Regions from separate parts of the Microbacterium sp. Beta genome, predicted to be linked through region 2. Evidence: predicted binding sites of a transcription regulator. Region 2 holds the regulator's gene; the other holds the start of a gene.
What was found. The regulator HrcA, encoded in region 2, represses chaperone genes, less so after heat shock. The targets are predictions, from matches to a motif close to TTNGCACTCGNNNNNNNCGAGTGCNAA.

Region 1: groES (co-chaperone GroES) is a predicted target of HrcA. The motif match lies at 1,757-1,783, and genes of this name have one in related genera.

Annotation. Positions count from the first base shown of each region.
Region 1 covers NZ_SCOG01000043.1:3,296-11,165, reverse strand. Annotated here, with positions in the region: partial or broken gene FFS56_RS20060 (hypothetical protein) at 1-497, shown strand, start outside; gene FFS56_RS20055 (class I SAM-dependent methyltransferase) at 505-1,710, opposite strand; gene groES (co-chaperone GroES) at 1,869-2,165, shown strand; gene rarD (EamA family transporter RarD) at 2,348-3,277, shown strand; gene FFS56_RS20040 (ABC transporter substrate-binding protein) at 3,422-4,678, shown strand; gene FFS56_RS20035 (ABC transporter ATP-binding protein) at 4,771-5,544, opposite strand; gene FFS56_RS20030 (ABC transporter ATP-binding protein) at 5,541-6,533, opposite strand; gene FFS56_RS20025 (branched-chain amino acid ABC transporter permease) at 6,601-7,578, opposite strand; gene FFS56_RS20020 (branched-chain amino acid ABC transporter permease) at 7,584-7,870, opposite strand, start outside.
Region 2 covers NZ_SCOG01000003.1:83,179-91,048, forward strand. Annotated here, with positions in the region: gene lepA (translation elongation factor 4) at 1-1,375, shown strand, start outside; gene FFS56_RS04555 (DUF1990 family protein) at 1,406-1,867, shown strand; gene FFS56_RS04560 (DUF1990 family protein) at 1,935-2,588, shown strand; gene hemW (radical SAM family heme chaperone HemW) at 2,588-3,805, shown strand; gene FFS56_RS04570 (carboxylesterase family protein) at 3,821-5,239, opposite strand; gene hrcA (heat-inducible transcriptional repressor HrcA) at 5,343-6,374, shown strand; gene dnaJ (molecular chaperone DnaJ) at 6,411-7,526, shown strand; gene FFS56_RS04585 (16S rRNA (uracil(1498)-N(3))-methyltransferase) at 7,529-7,870, shown strand, end outside.

The sequences.
Region 1 (7,870 bases), on a different contig from region 2:
CCTCGATGCTCCTCTCGACGACGGGGGAGCCGATCGTCACCCTGGAACGCTGGCCGATGACGTCTTCTTCACCGTCGCAGTTCGCGGGTGCGGAGCGGTCACGCGCGGAGGAGCTGGCCGGCGAGGGGTTCGTCTCGTCCCTCGAGATCGTCGGTTCCTTCCGCACCTTGCCGGTGTGGACCGGGGACCGCGTGTCGGATCTGGGCACCGTCGAGAAGTGCCTCATCGTCGATGCGGTCGATGCGATGACCTGCGCCGCCTCCACCGCCGCCGTCGAGTCCGGTCTCGAAACGCGGATCGACCGCGTCGACGGCGGAGACGGTGCGCTCATCGGCACCTCGACTCTCGCGGCGAGGTTCACGAGGTGGCAGACGCCCTACCTCGTCATCACCGAGGCATCGCCGGGGAGGGGAGGCCCGGGCGAGATCGTCCGGGTCGAGGCCCCACCCGGTGACCCCATCGTGGTCGAACCGCCGGGCCGCGATCCGGACGGCTGAGCGGACGTCAGCTCGCCGCGGGCACCCGGTCGGCGAGGATCGCGCGGCGCTGGTCGCCGATACGGACGAGGATCAGCGTCGCCTCCTGGTCTCCGCGCAGCGTGAGCTTCTTCCGGAAGGCGGCGGGATCGACATCCACTCCGCGTTTCTTGATCTCCAGGCGTCCGACATCGTTCGCCTTGAGCGCGGCGTTGATCGCCTTGGGGCTCGCCGGAAGCGTCTCCCTGACGCGGAAGGACTGCACGAACGGACTGGTCAGGGCTGCGTCGGATGTCAGATAGGCGATGTGTTCGTCGAGCATGCCGGCGTCGAGACTGCGGGCGACCTCTCCGATCAGCCGCGCGCGGATCACCGCCCCGTCCGGCTCGTGCAGGAAGGCGCCGAGCTCGCGCACGGGCTCATCGGCGGTGTCGGCCGCAGCAATGAGCTCGTGCGAGCGCTCGCCGCGGATCACCAGTGCCGCGCGGCGCACTCCTTCTCGGGCGAGGGATCCGCTCCACACGACGAGTTCGACCACGCTGCCGTCGGCGCTCACCCACTGCGCCTCGGCATCGGCGGGCAGTGCGTCGCGGTCGTGGGCCGGTCCGAGCTTGATGCCGGTCGGGCGACGTGCGGCCACATCGAACGCCCAGTCCAGGGAGGGGGAGTAGTCGTCGGCGGAGACACGCCTGGTCTCGCTGTGCCCGGAGGTGCGTCTGGCCGGGTCCATCCAGACCGCGTCCCCGTCGTCCAGTCTGGAGAGGGCTTCCTCCGCCGTCTCGTGCCGCACCGCGGCGTCGTCGCCGAACGGCGCCAGGTTGTATGCCGCGATGGCGGAGGTGACCTCGTCGGCGTCGACGGCGTGCACTTGGAGTCCGGCTCCGGCGAAGGCGAGCGCATCGCCGCCGATACCGCAGCCGAGGTCGGCTACACGGGTGAAGCCCGACTGACGGATGCGCTGGGCGTGCCGTGCCGCGACACCGAGCCGCGTCGCCTGCTCGAGGCCGGCCCTGGTGAAGAGCATGCGGGCGGCGAAGGGGCCGAACTTCGTCGCTGCCCTCGACCGCAGGTGCGCCTGCCCGACGACGGCGGACACGAGGTCGGGGGAGTGGCCGGCCGCACGCAGCCGCGACACCGCTCGCGCGACCTCGGTGGTCGACTCGATGGGACCGGTCGTGTCGAGAAGCTCGAGACCTTCGGGGGTGAGCAGGGCGCGCAGCTCGGACATCTCCACGGTCTCAGCCTAATCGGCCGCGCCTCGAGTCGAACCGCGTCGCTCACTGGCACTCGCATTGCGTGAGTGCCAGCCGAGCGCCTAGACTGGATTAGCACTCTCGGGTTGAGAGTGCGAACAAGTCTTTCGTGTCAGCGTCAAGAAAGAAGAGGTAGACCGTGTCGGTTTCCATCAAGCCGCTCGAGGACCGCATCGTCATCAAGCAGGTCGAGGCCGAGCAGACCACCGCGAGTGGCCTGGTCATCCCCGACACCGCCAAGGAGAAGCCCCAGGAGGGCGAGGTCGTGGCGGTCGGCCCCGGCCGCATCGACGACAACGGCAACCGTGTTCCGCTCGACGTCGCCGTCGGCGACCGCGTGCTCTACAGCAAGTACGGCGGCACCGAGGTGAAGTTCGGCGCAGACGAGTTCCTCGTCCTGTCGGCTCGCGACGTCCTGGCGGTCGTCGTCCGCTGATCTGCTGAACCTGTTCCCCGCCTCTCATGAGGGGCAGGGTGAGGTCCTCGAAGGGGGCCCGGATGCGTCTCGCATCCGGGCCCCCTTCTGCGTCCGCCAGCGGGCATCCCTTTCCTGCCAAACTCCGCCGGGAGGCTCAGCCGTCGCGGTCCGTATCCTCGCCGCGGGCATAGGGTTGTGCGGTGACCCCAGAGACGACCCGCGCCACGCAGACCGCCGGAGTCGCCTACGCCGGAGGGGCGTACCTCCTCTGGGGCGTGCTTCCCCTCTACTTCCTCCTCCTCGTTCCGACGGGTCCGTGGGAGGTCGTGGCCTGGCGGGTGCTGCTCTCCTTCGTCTTCTGCGTCCTGCTGCTCACCGTCACGCGCGGTTGGGTGGCCTTCGGCGTCATCATCCGCCAGCCGAAGCTGCTGGGGTTGACCGCGCTGGCGGGCCTGCTGATCTATGTGAACTGGCAGGTGTTCCTGATCGGAACGCTCAGCGGCAACGTCGTCGAGACGAGCCTGGGGTACTTCATCAACCCGATCACGACGGTGCTGCTGGGTGTCTTCGTGCTGAAGGAGCGCATCCGCCGATTGCAGTGGGCAGCCATCGCCATCGCGGCTATCGCCGTCATCGTGATCGTCGTCGCCTACCGGCAGTTCCCGTGGATCGCGCTGTCGCTGACCGCGTCCTTCGGCGTGTACGGGCTCATCAAGAAGAAGATCGGCCCTGCGGTCGATGCGATCAGCGGCCTGACTCTGGAGTCGTTCTGGCTGATCCCCATCGCGGTGGCGCAGCTGATCATCGTCGCGCTCACGTCGGGCATCACGATGGGCGCGAACGGGTGGGCGCACGCGTTGCTGCTGGCCTTCGCCGGTGTCGCCACGGCGGTTCCGCTGCTGCTCTTCGCCGCGGGAACCCGACGCATCAACCTCACGGTGATCGGCATGATCCAGTTCATCACCCCCGTCATGCAGTTCCTCATCGGGGTCCTGGTGCTGCACGAGCCGATGCCGGCCGAGCGCTGGGCCGGCTTCATCATCGTGTGGATTGCGATCGGCGTCTTCGTGGTCGACCTCCTGCTCGCCGCGCGACGAGGGCGCAGGATTCCACGGGTCGAAGCCGCCTGATCCCGAGGACCACGGGTCAGGGAACCCGGTCCCGGATCGTTAACGCACCGAGACACTTGCACCCCCTGCGCGCGATACTCACGCCCTAGTGTTAGAGCACCCGATTGTGGTCACATTCCACGTTCAGTTACGCAAGGGAGCATCATGAACGCATTGAAGGGCTCGCGAACCGCGAAGGTCTTCGCCGGGATCGCACTGGTCAGTGCATCCGCCATCGTCATCGCTGGTTGCAGCAGCACTCCGAGCGGGGAGAGCGGCGGCAGTGACAAGCCCGCAGCCGATCTGACGCTCAAGCTCGGCTCGCTGCTTCCGCAGACCGGCTCGCTGGCGTTCCTCGGCCCGCCCATGGAGTCGGGCGTCGGGCTGGCCGTCCAGGAGGTCAACGACGCGGCTGCCGGCATCACGATCGACCTGACGGCCGAAGACGAGGGCGACACCGACACCAAGGCCTACGAGACCTCGATCACCAAGCTGCAGGGCGCCGGCGTCTCCGCCATCGTCGGAGCTGCCGCATCCGGCGTCTCCAAGCTCATCCTCGACGGCAACGTCAGCGCCGGGATCCTCCAGATCTCCGCGTCGAACACCTCGCCCGACTTCACCACGTGGGATGACAACGGTCTGTACTTCCGCACCGCCCCCAGCGACCTGCTGCAGGGCGAGGTGCTCGGCAACCTCATCGCCGAGGACGGCGCGAAGACGCTCGGCATCATCTACCAGAACGACGCGTACGGCACGGGCCTCGACGCGGCGATCAAGGAGACCTTCGAGGGCACCGGCGGCGAGATCGTCGCCGAGGCGTCGTTCAACGTCGGCGACGCGCAGTTCGACGCCCAGGTCGAGACGATCAAGGCGCAGAACCCCGACGCGGTCGCGATCGTGTCGTTCGACCAGTTCAAGACCATTGCGCCGCTGCTGGTGAACGCCGGCATCTCGGCCGACAAGTTCTACATGGTCGACGGCAACCTGTCCGACTACGGCTCGGAGATCCCGGTCTCGCTCGAGGGCGCGCAGGGAACCAAGGCCGGCCCCGCACTCGCCGACGACTTCACCTCGCGTCTGCAGGACTTCTGGACGGGCGAGGGCAACGCCGAGGTCAAGGACTTCACCTACGCGGCTGAGGCGTACGACGCCGTCATCCTCGTGGCGCTGGCCTCCCTGGCCGCTGGCTCGACGGACGGCGCGGACATCGCGGCCAAGATGCAGGAGGTGTCGGGCGGCTCCGGTGACGGCAAGAAGTGCACCAGCTTCGCCGACTGCGCCAAGATCATCAACGACGGCGGCACGGCCGACTACGACGGCTACTCCGGTGACGTCACGTTCGATGAGGCCGGCGACCCGCAGGGTGCGTCGATCGGCATCTACAAGTACGGTGCCGACAACATGATCACCCGCACCAACTGATCAGACGATCACACGACGAAGGCCCCGGATCCGATCCGGGGCCTTCGTCGTGGTGTCGGCGGCTTTCTCGCTCGCGGCTTCTCGCTCGCCGCTCAGGCGGCGTCGGTGCCGAGCGTGCCGAGATAGAGACCGATGACCTTGGGGTCGTTCAGCAGGTCCCTGCCACTTCCCTCGTGCGCGTCCTTGCCCTGATCGAGGACGTACCCTCGGTCGCAGATCTGCAGGCAGCGTCGAGCATTCTGCTCCACCATGATCGTCGTGACACCGGCCTTGTTGATGTCGGAGACCCGGATGAACGCGTCGTCCTGTCGCACGGGGGAGAGGCCGGCCGACGGCTCGTCGAGCAGCAGCACCGATGGGTCCATCATGAGGGCACGGGACATGGCGACCATCTGCCGCTCACCACCGGAGAGCGAACCGGCGCGCTGCTTGAGGCGCTTGCCCAGCTCAGCGAAGATGCCGGTGACGAACTCGAGTCGCTCGTCGTAGATCTTGGGGTTCTGGTACAGCCCCATCTGCAGGTTCTCCTCGATCGACAGCGAGGGGAAGACGTTGTTGGTCTGCGGCACGAAGGCCACTCCGCGCCGGACGAGCTTGTCGGCCTTCAGACCCACGATGCTCTCACCCTTCACCGTGATGTCGCCGCTTCGCACGTTCACGAGCCCGAAGATGGCCTTCAGGAGAGTGGACTTCCCCGCCCCGTTCGGACCGATGATCCCGATCAGCTCTCCCTGCCGCGCCACGAGGTTGGCACCGTTGAGGATGTTCACACCGGGAAGATAGCCGGCATGGACGTCGGTCAGCTTCACGACGACATCGCCCTGAGCCGCGCTCGTCGCTGCATCGGTCGGCGTTTCCCCGCTCATGCGGTGCCCCTTCCCTCGGTATCGGTATCGGTATCGGTAGCGGTGCCGGGAACCGGATCGGTCGCCTCGAGCTCGGCCTCCGCCTCCGCTTCGATCTCCTCGCGGAGCCTGCTGGCGGCGGCATCGGGGAGCACCGGGATACGTCCGGTGACGGCGCCGAGGTCCACGTCCTGGTGTGCACCGAGGTACGCGTCAACGACAGCCGGGTTCTCCATGACCTCGTCGGGAGGGCCCTCCGCGACGACCCGCCCCTCGGCCATCACGATCACCCAGTCGGCGATGTGACGCACCATGTGCATGTCGTGCTCGACGAAGAGCACGGTCATGCCCTCCTCCTTCAGGTCGAGGATGTGGTCGAGGAGCGACTGCGTGAGCGCGGGGTTGACGCCGGCCATGGGCTCGTCGAGCATCACCAGCGTCGGGTCGCTCATCAGCGCCCTGGCCATCTCGAGGAGCTTGCGCTGGCCGCCCGAGAGGGCCGCGGCGAAGTCCTTCTCCTTCGCGTCGAGCTTGAAGCGCGTCAGCAGTTCGCGCGCCTTGGCCTCGATCTCGTCGTCCTGTGCCCTCCACAGGAAGGGGAACAGGCTGGACCAGAATCCCTCACCGCGCTGATGCGGAGCGCCCAGCTTCATGTTCTCGAGCACCGTGAGCAGCGAGAGCGACTTGGTGAGCTGGAACGTGCGTACCTGGCCCATCCTGGCCACCTTGAACGACGGCACCCCGGAGAGGCTCGTGCCGTCGAACGACCACGTGCCGCTGTTGGGCTTGTCGAATCCGCAGAGCAGGTTGAAGAGCGTCGTCTTGCCTGCTCCGTTCGGGCCGATCAGCGCGGTGATGGCTCCTCGGGGGACTTCGAGGTGATCGACGTCGACGGCGGTCAGGCCTCCGAAGCGACGCTGGACGGCGTCGACGACGAGGATCGGATCGACCTTCGCGACTCCGGGCTTCACCTCACCCTTGGTCAGGCCGGTGGTCTTCGGGCGTCGGATGCTCCCCGTGGAGGGAGCCGCGGTCACCGCGGCGTCCGCCGAGCCGGGGACCTGTTCCGGGGTCAGTTCATTTGACAAAGGTCATCTCCCTCTTGTCTCCGAGGATGCCCTGCGGGCGGAAGATCACGAGCAGCATCAGGGCGATGCCGACGAAGACGAAGACGAGGGTCGACGCCTGGCTGTCGGTCATCGGCAGCAGCCCGGCCTTCGCCATCGACGGGAGCAGGTTGGCCATGAAGGCGAACACCACCCAGAAGAGCACCGCACCGAGCGTGGGTCCGAACACCGTGGCCGCGCCTCCCAGGAGGAGGATCGTCCACAGGAAGAACGTCAGCGACGTCGAGTAGCTGCCGGGGACGACCGCGGAGGGGAGGACGAAGACGATCCCACCCGCGGCGCCGATCACACCACCCACGACGAGCGCCTGCATCTTGTAGGCGAAGACGTTCTTGCCCAGCGAGCGCACCGCGTCCTCGTCTTCGCGGATGCCCTTGAGCACGCGGCCCCACGGGCTGCGCATCAGCGCCCACACCAGCAGGATGGCGACGACCAGGACGATCACGCCGAACACGCGGTTCCAGAGGTCGTTCGCGCTGTACGTCCAGGGTCCGAACCCGTAGGTCCCCGGCGGGATGGGGTTCGCGTCGCGGAATCCGCCGTTGTACTGGGCGAGGCCGTCGGCGCTGTTGGTCCATTCGTCGAACACCTGCGTGGTGAAGAGGAGACGGACGATCTCGCCCGCGGCGATCGTGGCGATCGCGAGATAGTCGGCGCGGAGCCGCAGCGTCGGTATGCCCAGGAGCACGGCGAAGAGGGCGCCGCCGACCAGGCCGATCAGCATGCCGATCCACCACGGCAGGCCGAAGCTGAGCACCGAGATGGCGTAGCCGTAGCCGCCGATCGCCATGAACGCCGCCATGCCGAAGTTGAGCAGTCCGGCGTATCCGAAGTGCACGGCGAGGCCGGTCGCCGCGAGCGCGTAGGCGATGGTGACCGGGCTGAACAGGTAGACGGCCGTGTTCGAGAAGATGCTTCCGAAGTCCATGGCGATCAGCCCAACCTTTCCCTGCGTCCGAGCAGCCCTTGAGGTCTCACGAGGAGGATGAGGATGAGGATCACGAGAGCACTCGCATACTTGAGGTCGGACGGGATCCACAGCGTCGACACCTCGACAGCCATGCCGACGATGAGCGATCCGACCAGAGCGCCGAACGCCGTGCCGAGGCCGCCGAGGGTGATCGCGGCGAAGATCAGCAGGAGCATCTGCATCCCCATGTCCCACTTCACACCGGGGCGGAAGTACGCCCACAGGATGCCGGAGATGGCGGCGAGCGTTC
Region 2 (7,870 bases):
GCTGGCCTCCCTCATCGGCGGGAAGCCGGAGGATGTGCTGCGGGTCTCCGGTAAGACCGGTGCCGGCGTGGAGGACCTGCTCGACAGGCTCGTCCAGGAGATCCCGGCGCCGAGGGGTGACGCGGATGCTCCGGCCCGCGCCATGATCTTCGACTCGGTCTATGACGCGTACCGCGGCGTCGTCACGTACGTCCGCATGATCGACGGCAGCCTGTCGCCCCGCGAGCGCATCCAGATGATGTCGACGGGCGCGAACCACGAGGCTCTCGAGGTCGGCGTGTCCAGCCCGGAACCGACTCCCACCAAGGGGCTCGGGGTCGGTGAGGTCGGCTACCTCATCACCGGCGTGAAGGACGTCCGTCTCTCCAAGGTCGGCGACACGATCACGAACGCCCGCAAGCCCGCATCCGAAGCGCTCCCCGGATACACCGACCCGAAACCGATGGTGTTCTCGGGCATCTACCCGATCGACGGCAGCGACTATGCGGAGCTCCGCGAGGCCCTGGACAAGCTGAAGCTCTCCGATGCCTCCCTGCAGTACGAACCGGAGACCTCGGTCGCCCTCGGGTTCGGATTCCGCTGCGGCTTCCTCGGACTCCTGCACCTGGAGATCGTGACCGAGCGTCTTGCGCGGGAGTTCGGACTCGATCTCATCACCACGGCGCCCAGCGTGATCTACGAGGTGCTCACGAGCGACACCGGCGAGACCGTCACCGTCACGAACCCGAGCGAGTACCCCGATGGGCGCATCGGCTCGGTGTCGGAGCCCATGGTCAAGGCGGCCATCCTGTTGCCCAAGGACTACGTCGGCACCGTCATGGAGCTGTGCCAGTCGCGTCGAGGCACGTTGCTCGGCATGGAGTACTTCTCCGAGGAGCGCGTCGAGCTGCGCTACAACATGCCGCTCGGCGAGATCGTCTTCGACTTCTTCGATCAGCTGAAGTCGAAGACCCAGGGGTATGCGTCGCTCGACTACGAGCCCTCAGGGCAGCAGGAAGCCGACCTGGTGAAGGTCGACATCCTCCTGCAGGGGGAGAAGGTCGATGCCTTCAGTTCGATCGTGCACCGCGACAAGGCCTACGCCTACGGCACGATGATGGCGGAGCGGCTGCGCAAGCTCATCCCTCGCCAGCAGTTCGAGGTGCCGATCCAGGCCGCGATCGGCGCACGCATCATCGCCCGCGAGACGATCCGCGCGATCCGCAAGGACGTGCTGGCCAAGTGCTACGGCGGCGACATCACCCGCAAGCGCAAGCTCCTCGAGAAGCAGAAGGAGGGCAAGAAGCGCATGAAGATGGTGGGCCGTGTCGAGGTGCCGCAGGAGGCGTTCATCGCTGCGCTCTCCGGCGATGTCGAAGGCAAGGAAAAGAAGTAACCGGTGCCGTTCCCGGCGTATGAGCGGGGGGTGACGCGCGGCCCGATCCGCGCGGTGCCGAAGGGGATGCGCCTCTCCGAGCGTTCAACGGTCGTCGGCCCTGCCGCGCGAACTGCGGTCGCCGCGCTGGTGAGCTCGTGGGAGTTCAAGCGCCGTGCGGGATTCGAAGTCCCTGCCGGTGCGCCTGCCGCAGGCGTCGAGGGCGTGCTCGCGAAGCGTCTGCTCGGTATTCGATTCGTGGAGCCCGTCCGGGTCGTATGGGCGGATGAGAACGGCTTCGGCTACGAAACCCGTCCTGGGCATCCGATCTACGGCGAGGAGTCGTTCCTGATCGACGAGCACGGCGTTTTCGTCGCGCGATCGGTCTCGCGTCCTTCGACGTGGTTCTGGCGATTGCTGGCGCCGGCGCTCCTGCTGCTGCAGCGAGCCACGCACGACCGGTATGTCCGCATCGTTCAGGATGAGGCGGGGGCGTCGTCGGTCTCGCGCTGAGCCACGATGTGACGCTCCGCGGCGCGTGGGGGTGTTCGCTCAGGTAACCCGAAGTAGGGTGGAAGTCATGCGGCGCGGGACTTTCCGAGACGACACGGTGGACTATGCGGCCGTGGGTGCGACCCATGCTCCGGATCTGATGCAGTACCCGCCGGAGCGCAGCATCCCGGCGGAGGAATCCTGGCGGATCGGCAGCGGGATCGAACGCTTCCAGACCGCCGGAGAAGCGCTTCTGTCGTGGACGGCACAGCGCGCTGCCGGCCTGACGGTCGAAGACGTGCGCCCCGCACCGGGACCTGCCTATGCGGGCGTGAGCTTCGACGCCGAGGGCAACCCGATCGCTCCGAGCAAGCGCGACGTCGAGCAGCGCTACGACGCGGAGGGCATGCCGTTCGTCGGCGCGGGGATGACCCTGCACCTCCGCGGGCGCGTCGCGGGCATGCGCGCCGACTCCGAGCTCCGCGTGATCTCCGTCACGGAGGAGACCCGTCGTGTCGGGTTCGTCCTCGGAACCGTCGGCGGATCGGTGGTCAGCGGAGAAGAGTCGTTCGACGTGGACTGGCGTGAAGACAACGACGAGGTGTGGTTCACCGTGCGCGCCTTCGACGCGCCGAACGGCCTGCTCTACCGCACGATCCCCGCTCTCGTGAAGCGTCGCCGCCGCGAGCTCTTCGCGCGCTATCTTCGGGCGATCTCCCCGCTGTACGCGACTCCCGTCTGATGGCGGGACCACTTCCTCTCGGAGACCCCGCCCCGGCGGACGGGCGCTTGCCCGCAGATCTTCGGATCGATGAGCATGTGCCGTTCTCCGCCTACCTGCACATCCCGTTCTGCACCGTGCGCTGCGGCTACTGCGACTTCAACACGTACACCTCGACCGAGCTGCGCGGGGCGAAGCAGGAGGACTACGCGTCGACGTTGATCGCGGAGATCGCCCTCGCTCGTCGAGTGCTGGATGACGCGGGAGCGCTGCGGCCGATGGACACCGTGTTCTTCGGCGGCGGTACTCCCACGCTTCTCCCCGCCGGCGACCTCGCACGCATGCTCGGAGCGGCGACAGATGCGTTCGGCCTGGCAGCGGGCGCGGAGGTCACGGTCGAGGCGAACCCCGACACGGTGACGCCCGAAGTGGCGCACACCTTGGCACGAGCAGGAGTCACGAGGATGTCGGTCGGCATGCAGTCTGCCGTTCCCCACGTGCTCGCCGCCCTCGATCGCACGCACCGCCCGGAGAACGTGCGCACGGCCGTCGCCGCCGCGAAGGATGCGGGCCTTGCCGTGAGCGTGGACCTGATCTACGGCGCACCGGGGGAGTCCCTCGCCGACTGGCAGGCGTCGCTCGATGCCGCACTCGCGCTGGAGCCGGACCACATCTCGGCCTACGCGCTCATCATCGAAGACGGAACCAAGCTCGCGCGTCAGATCCGCCGCGGGGAGGTGCCGACCCCCGACGACGATCTCCAGGCCGACATGTACGAGCTCGCCGACGCCCGACTCGCTGCCGGCGGCTTCGACTGGTACGAGGTGAGCAACTGGGCGCGCACGCCCGATCGTCGCTCCCGACACAACCTCGCGTACTGGCGGGGGAACGACTGGTGGGGCTTCGGTCCCGGAGCGCACAGTCACGTCGCCGGTCTGCGCTGGTGGAACGTGAAGCACCCCGCGGCGTACGCCCAGCGCCTTGCCGCATCCGAGTCGCCGGCAGCAGGCACCGAGCGCCCGGACGACGACTCGCGCACGCTCGAGCGGATCCTGCTGCTCAGCCGCATCCGCGAGGGGATCGCGATCGACGACGTCCCGAGGGCGAACCGGAGCAGGGTCGCCGGACTCATCGCCGACGGTCTCGTCGAACCACTCGCAGCGCTTCAAGGGCGCGTGCAGCTGACGCTACGCGGTCGCCTGCTCGCCGATGCCGTCGTCCGCGAACTGACCGACTGAAGGCTGAAGCGTTCGTCACCCGGGGAGCAGATCCATCGCCGCCGCACGTCGTTGGGGCACCGTCGTGCTCCTGGCATCGAACACCCGCGTGAGGCGATCGTCACCGTAGGCCGGCCAGCCAGGATCGCCCGACGTCACGAACCCGACCCACGACGTGTTCATCTCGGCTGCGAGATCACGCGGAGCGTCGGGACCTGCCAGACGCGCGGCTTCGTCGTCATCGAGGCGATCGAACACGAACCCGAGCTCGAGCGCGTGTGCCGCGCGGAGATCGCGGACGGGACTCGGCCAGGCGAACTCGTAGACGTGCGTCTTCTCCGGGCGCGCGGCTGCCACCCGGCTCAACGGAGCACGCAGCATCACGTCCGTGACGAGCTGCCCCAGGATCTCTCCAGCGCCGGCGTCGGGGAACGCGGATCGATAGGCCGCCACCGCACGTCGAGGGATGCGGGAGAGCAGTCGCGCGGCTTGCAGCTTGAACTCTCCGATGCCTGCCAGCACCTCCGGTGGGAACCAGAGCCGATACTCGTCGGTGTTGCTCCCGATGAGTAGCGGCGTGTCGATCTCGCGAAGCACCTCGTGCGGTGACCGGGGAAGGCTCTCGGGGTCGATCGCCAACTGGAACGCCGGAGCCCCGCCGAGGGGAGACGATCCGGCGGATTGAGCTTTCCGTGCGTCCAACAGCTTCTCGGGCGTCAGAGCGGCGAAAGAGGCGCGGTCGGCTCGTACTCCGAGTCGCTTCGCGAGTCGAGCCGTCACACGTCCGGCCTTCTTCGGAGTCTGCGCCTGGAGTGGTCCGGACTCGATGATGGCGCGACTGATGAGTGCGCGGGAGTCCGCCCGAGCGAGGAGTCCGGCGACGATGGCTCCACCGGCGGACTCGCCCATCGCCGTTATCCGTGTCGGGTCGCCGCCGAGAGCGGCGACCTCACGGTGCACCCACTCGAGGGCCGCGACCGCATCGCGCAGGCCGAGGTTCCGTGGGGCGCCCTCCAAGACGGAGAACCCCTCCGAGCCGAGTCGGTAGTTGATCGACACGAAGACGATTCCCGCCTGCGCGAAGACAGCGCCGTCATAGAGCGGAAGAGCGGCGGTGCCGCGTTCGAGCGCGCCGCCGTGGATCCAGAGCAGCACGGGGGCGCCGGAGGCGTCGGTCGGAGCCCAGACGTTCGCCGTGAGGATGTCGTCTCCGTCGATCCGCACCGAGCCGAGCAGCTCGCCGATGGCGCCCGCATACGGAACCTGAGGCGGAGTGGGGCCGAACTCCAGTGCGTCGCGCACGCCGTCCCAGGTCGCGACAGGCTGCGGCTCGCGGAACCTGTGCTCGCCGAACGGCGCCATGGCATACGGGATGCCGAGGTAGCGGACGATCCCCGCCTCCTCGACGCCACGAACGATGCCGGTCGACAGGGTGGCATGCGGGGAGGAGGTCATGAGCGTCATCCTAGAGTCGTCGGTCCGCGGTACGGAGAACCCGCAGTTGCACGGGGTAGGATTGGCACTCTGAACGTCCGAGTGCCAGCGGAAGGGAAGGGCGATGGTCACAGAGCGAGGGCTGCAGGTTCTCCGCGCGATCGTGCAGGACTACGTCGAGACCCACGAACCCGTCGGCAGCCGGTCGATCGTCGACAGGCATTCCTTCGGCGTCTCGGCCGCCACGATCCGAAACGACATGGCGCTGCTCGAGGATGAAGAGCTGATCACCGCTCCGCACACCTCGTCGGGAAGGGTTCCCACAGACAAGGGCTACCGCGTCTTCGTGAATCATCTCGCCCAGTTGCGCCCGCTCTCTTCGGCACAGCGCTCGGCGATCGAGTCGTTCCTGGGCGAACCGGCCGATCTCGACGACCTGATGGTGCGCACGGTGCGGGTGCTGACGCAGCTGACGGGTCAGGTCGCGCTCGCACAGTATCCGTCGTTCGCGCGTGCGCACGTGACGCATGTCGAGCTGGTGGCTCTGGCACCGAACCGGCTGCTGATCGTTCTGGTCACCGATGCCGGCGGCGTGTCACAGCGGATCGCCCCCCTGCCGGAGATCATCGACGAGTCCGACCTCGCGGTGCTGCGTGCACGCCTGTCGTCGTTGATCACCGGGCAGGGCATCGGTGAGGCATCCGACCGTCTCCAGCTGCTGCTCGGGGCGGAGGACAAGCCTCAGGACGCGGTGCTCCGCACGCTCGCCGGCGTCGTCGTCGACGAGCTCGGCGGCTTCCGTCAGGAACGTCTGGTGATGGCGGGGGCGGCCACCCTCGCGCGTCGGGAACAGGACTTCCGCGGGAGCATCCATCCGCTTCTCGAGGCGATCGAGGAGCAGGTGACGCTGCTGCGACTGATGAGCGAGATGGTGACCGACGAGCACGGTCTCGCGGCCAGCATCGGCACAGAGAATGCCCCCTTCGGCCTCGGTGAGGCGTCGATCGTGGCCAGCAACTACGCCGCCCCCAGCGGCACGGCGCGAGTCGGCGTGATGGGGCCGACGCGCATGGACTACCCGAGCAATCTCGCCGCAGCGCGGGCCGTGGCCCGCTACCTGTCGCGGATGCTCGACGAAGACGAGGCCGGCCGCTGACGCGGTCGCCACGAGAACACACGCAGAAAGGCGATTGTGGCGGACCACTATGAGGTTCTCGGGGTGTCCCGGGACGCTTCCACCGATGAGATCAAGAAGGCGTACCGACGCCTTGCCCGGCAGCTGCACCCGGATGTGAACCCCGGGGACGACGCTGCGGAGAAGTTCAAGCTCGTCACGCATGCGTACGACGTCCTCAGCGACGACGAGTCACGCCGCCGCTACGACATGGGCGGCGGAGACGGCGCCGCGGGGAACTTCGGCGGCTTCGGCGGTTTCGGCGACATCTTCGAGACGTTCTTCGGTGCTTCTCAGGGGGGAGGGCGCGGTGCGCGTCCACGGTCGCGTCGGGAGCGGGGCCAGGACGCCCTCGTCCGGGTCACGCTCGACCTCGGCGACGTCGTGTTCGGGGCGCATCGGGACATCGAGGTCGACACCGCCGTGCTGTGCGAGACGTGTCAGGGGTCGTGCTGTCAGGAGGGCACCTCGCCGGTCACGTGCGACATCTGCGGCGGCTCCGGCCACGTGCAGCGTCAGGTGCGCAGCCTGCTCGGCAACGTGGTCACCTCTCAGCCCTGCGGCACCTGCGAGGGCTACGGCACGACCATCCCGTATCCCTGCGGCACCTGCGGTGGTCAGGGTCGCGTGCGTTCGCGCAGAACGGTGTCGCTCGACATCCCCGCCGGTGTCGAGACGGGACTCCGCCTGCAGCTTCCCGGTTCCGGTGAGGTCGGCAAGGCGGGCGGACCGAACGGTGACCTGTACGTCGAGGTGACCGTCAACCCGCACGCGGCGTTCAGTCGCGAGGGAGACGACCTGCTCGCGACCCTCGAGGTGTCGATGACCGACGCGATCCTCGGTACCGAGACCAAGATCCAGGCACTCGACGGCGAGGTCGACCTCGAGATCCGTCCCGGTGTGCAGTCCGGTGACGTGCTCACGATCAAGGGACGGGGTATCACCCCGCTCCGCGGCACGCAGCGCGGCGATCTGCGGGTCGGCGTCCAGGTGCTGACACCGACTCGACTGGATTCCGCGCAGCGTGCGCTGATCGAGGACTTCGCGAAGAAGGCGAAGTCTCCGGAGCCCCAGCTCGCCCAGTTCCAGCAGGGACTCTTCTCCAAGCTCCGCGACCGCTTCCGCAGCCACTGATCATGGCACTGCACTTCCTCGTCGAATCGTCGACGGATGCCCGAGTCGACGACCTGGTGTCGTTGACCGGAGCCGAAGCCAAGCACGCGGCCGTCGTCCGTCGTCTGCGCGTCGGCGAGGCTGTCACCGTCGGCGACGGCGCGGGCGTGTGGCTGACCGGTGTGGCAGAGGAGGTGTCTCCCTCCCGCGTGGAGGTCCGTGTCGCGGAGCGCGTCGAGCACCCCGCTCCGACGCCTCGGGTCGTTCTGGTACAGGCTCTCGCGAAAGGAGATCGCGATGAGCTCGCCGTGCAGGCGGCCTGCGAACTCGGCGTCGACGAGATCGTTCCCTGGCAGGCGAGTCGG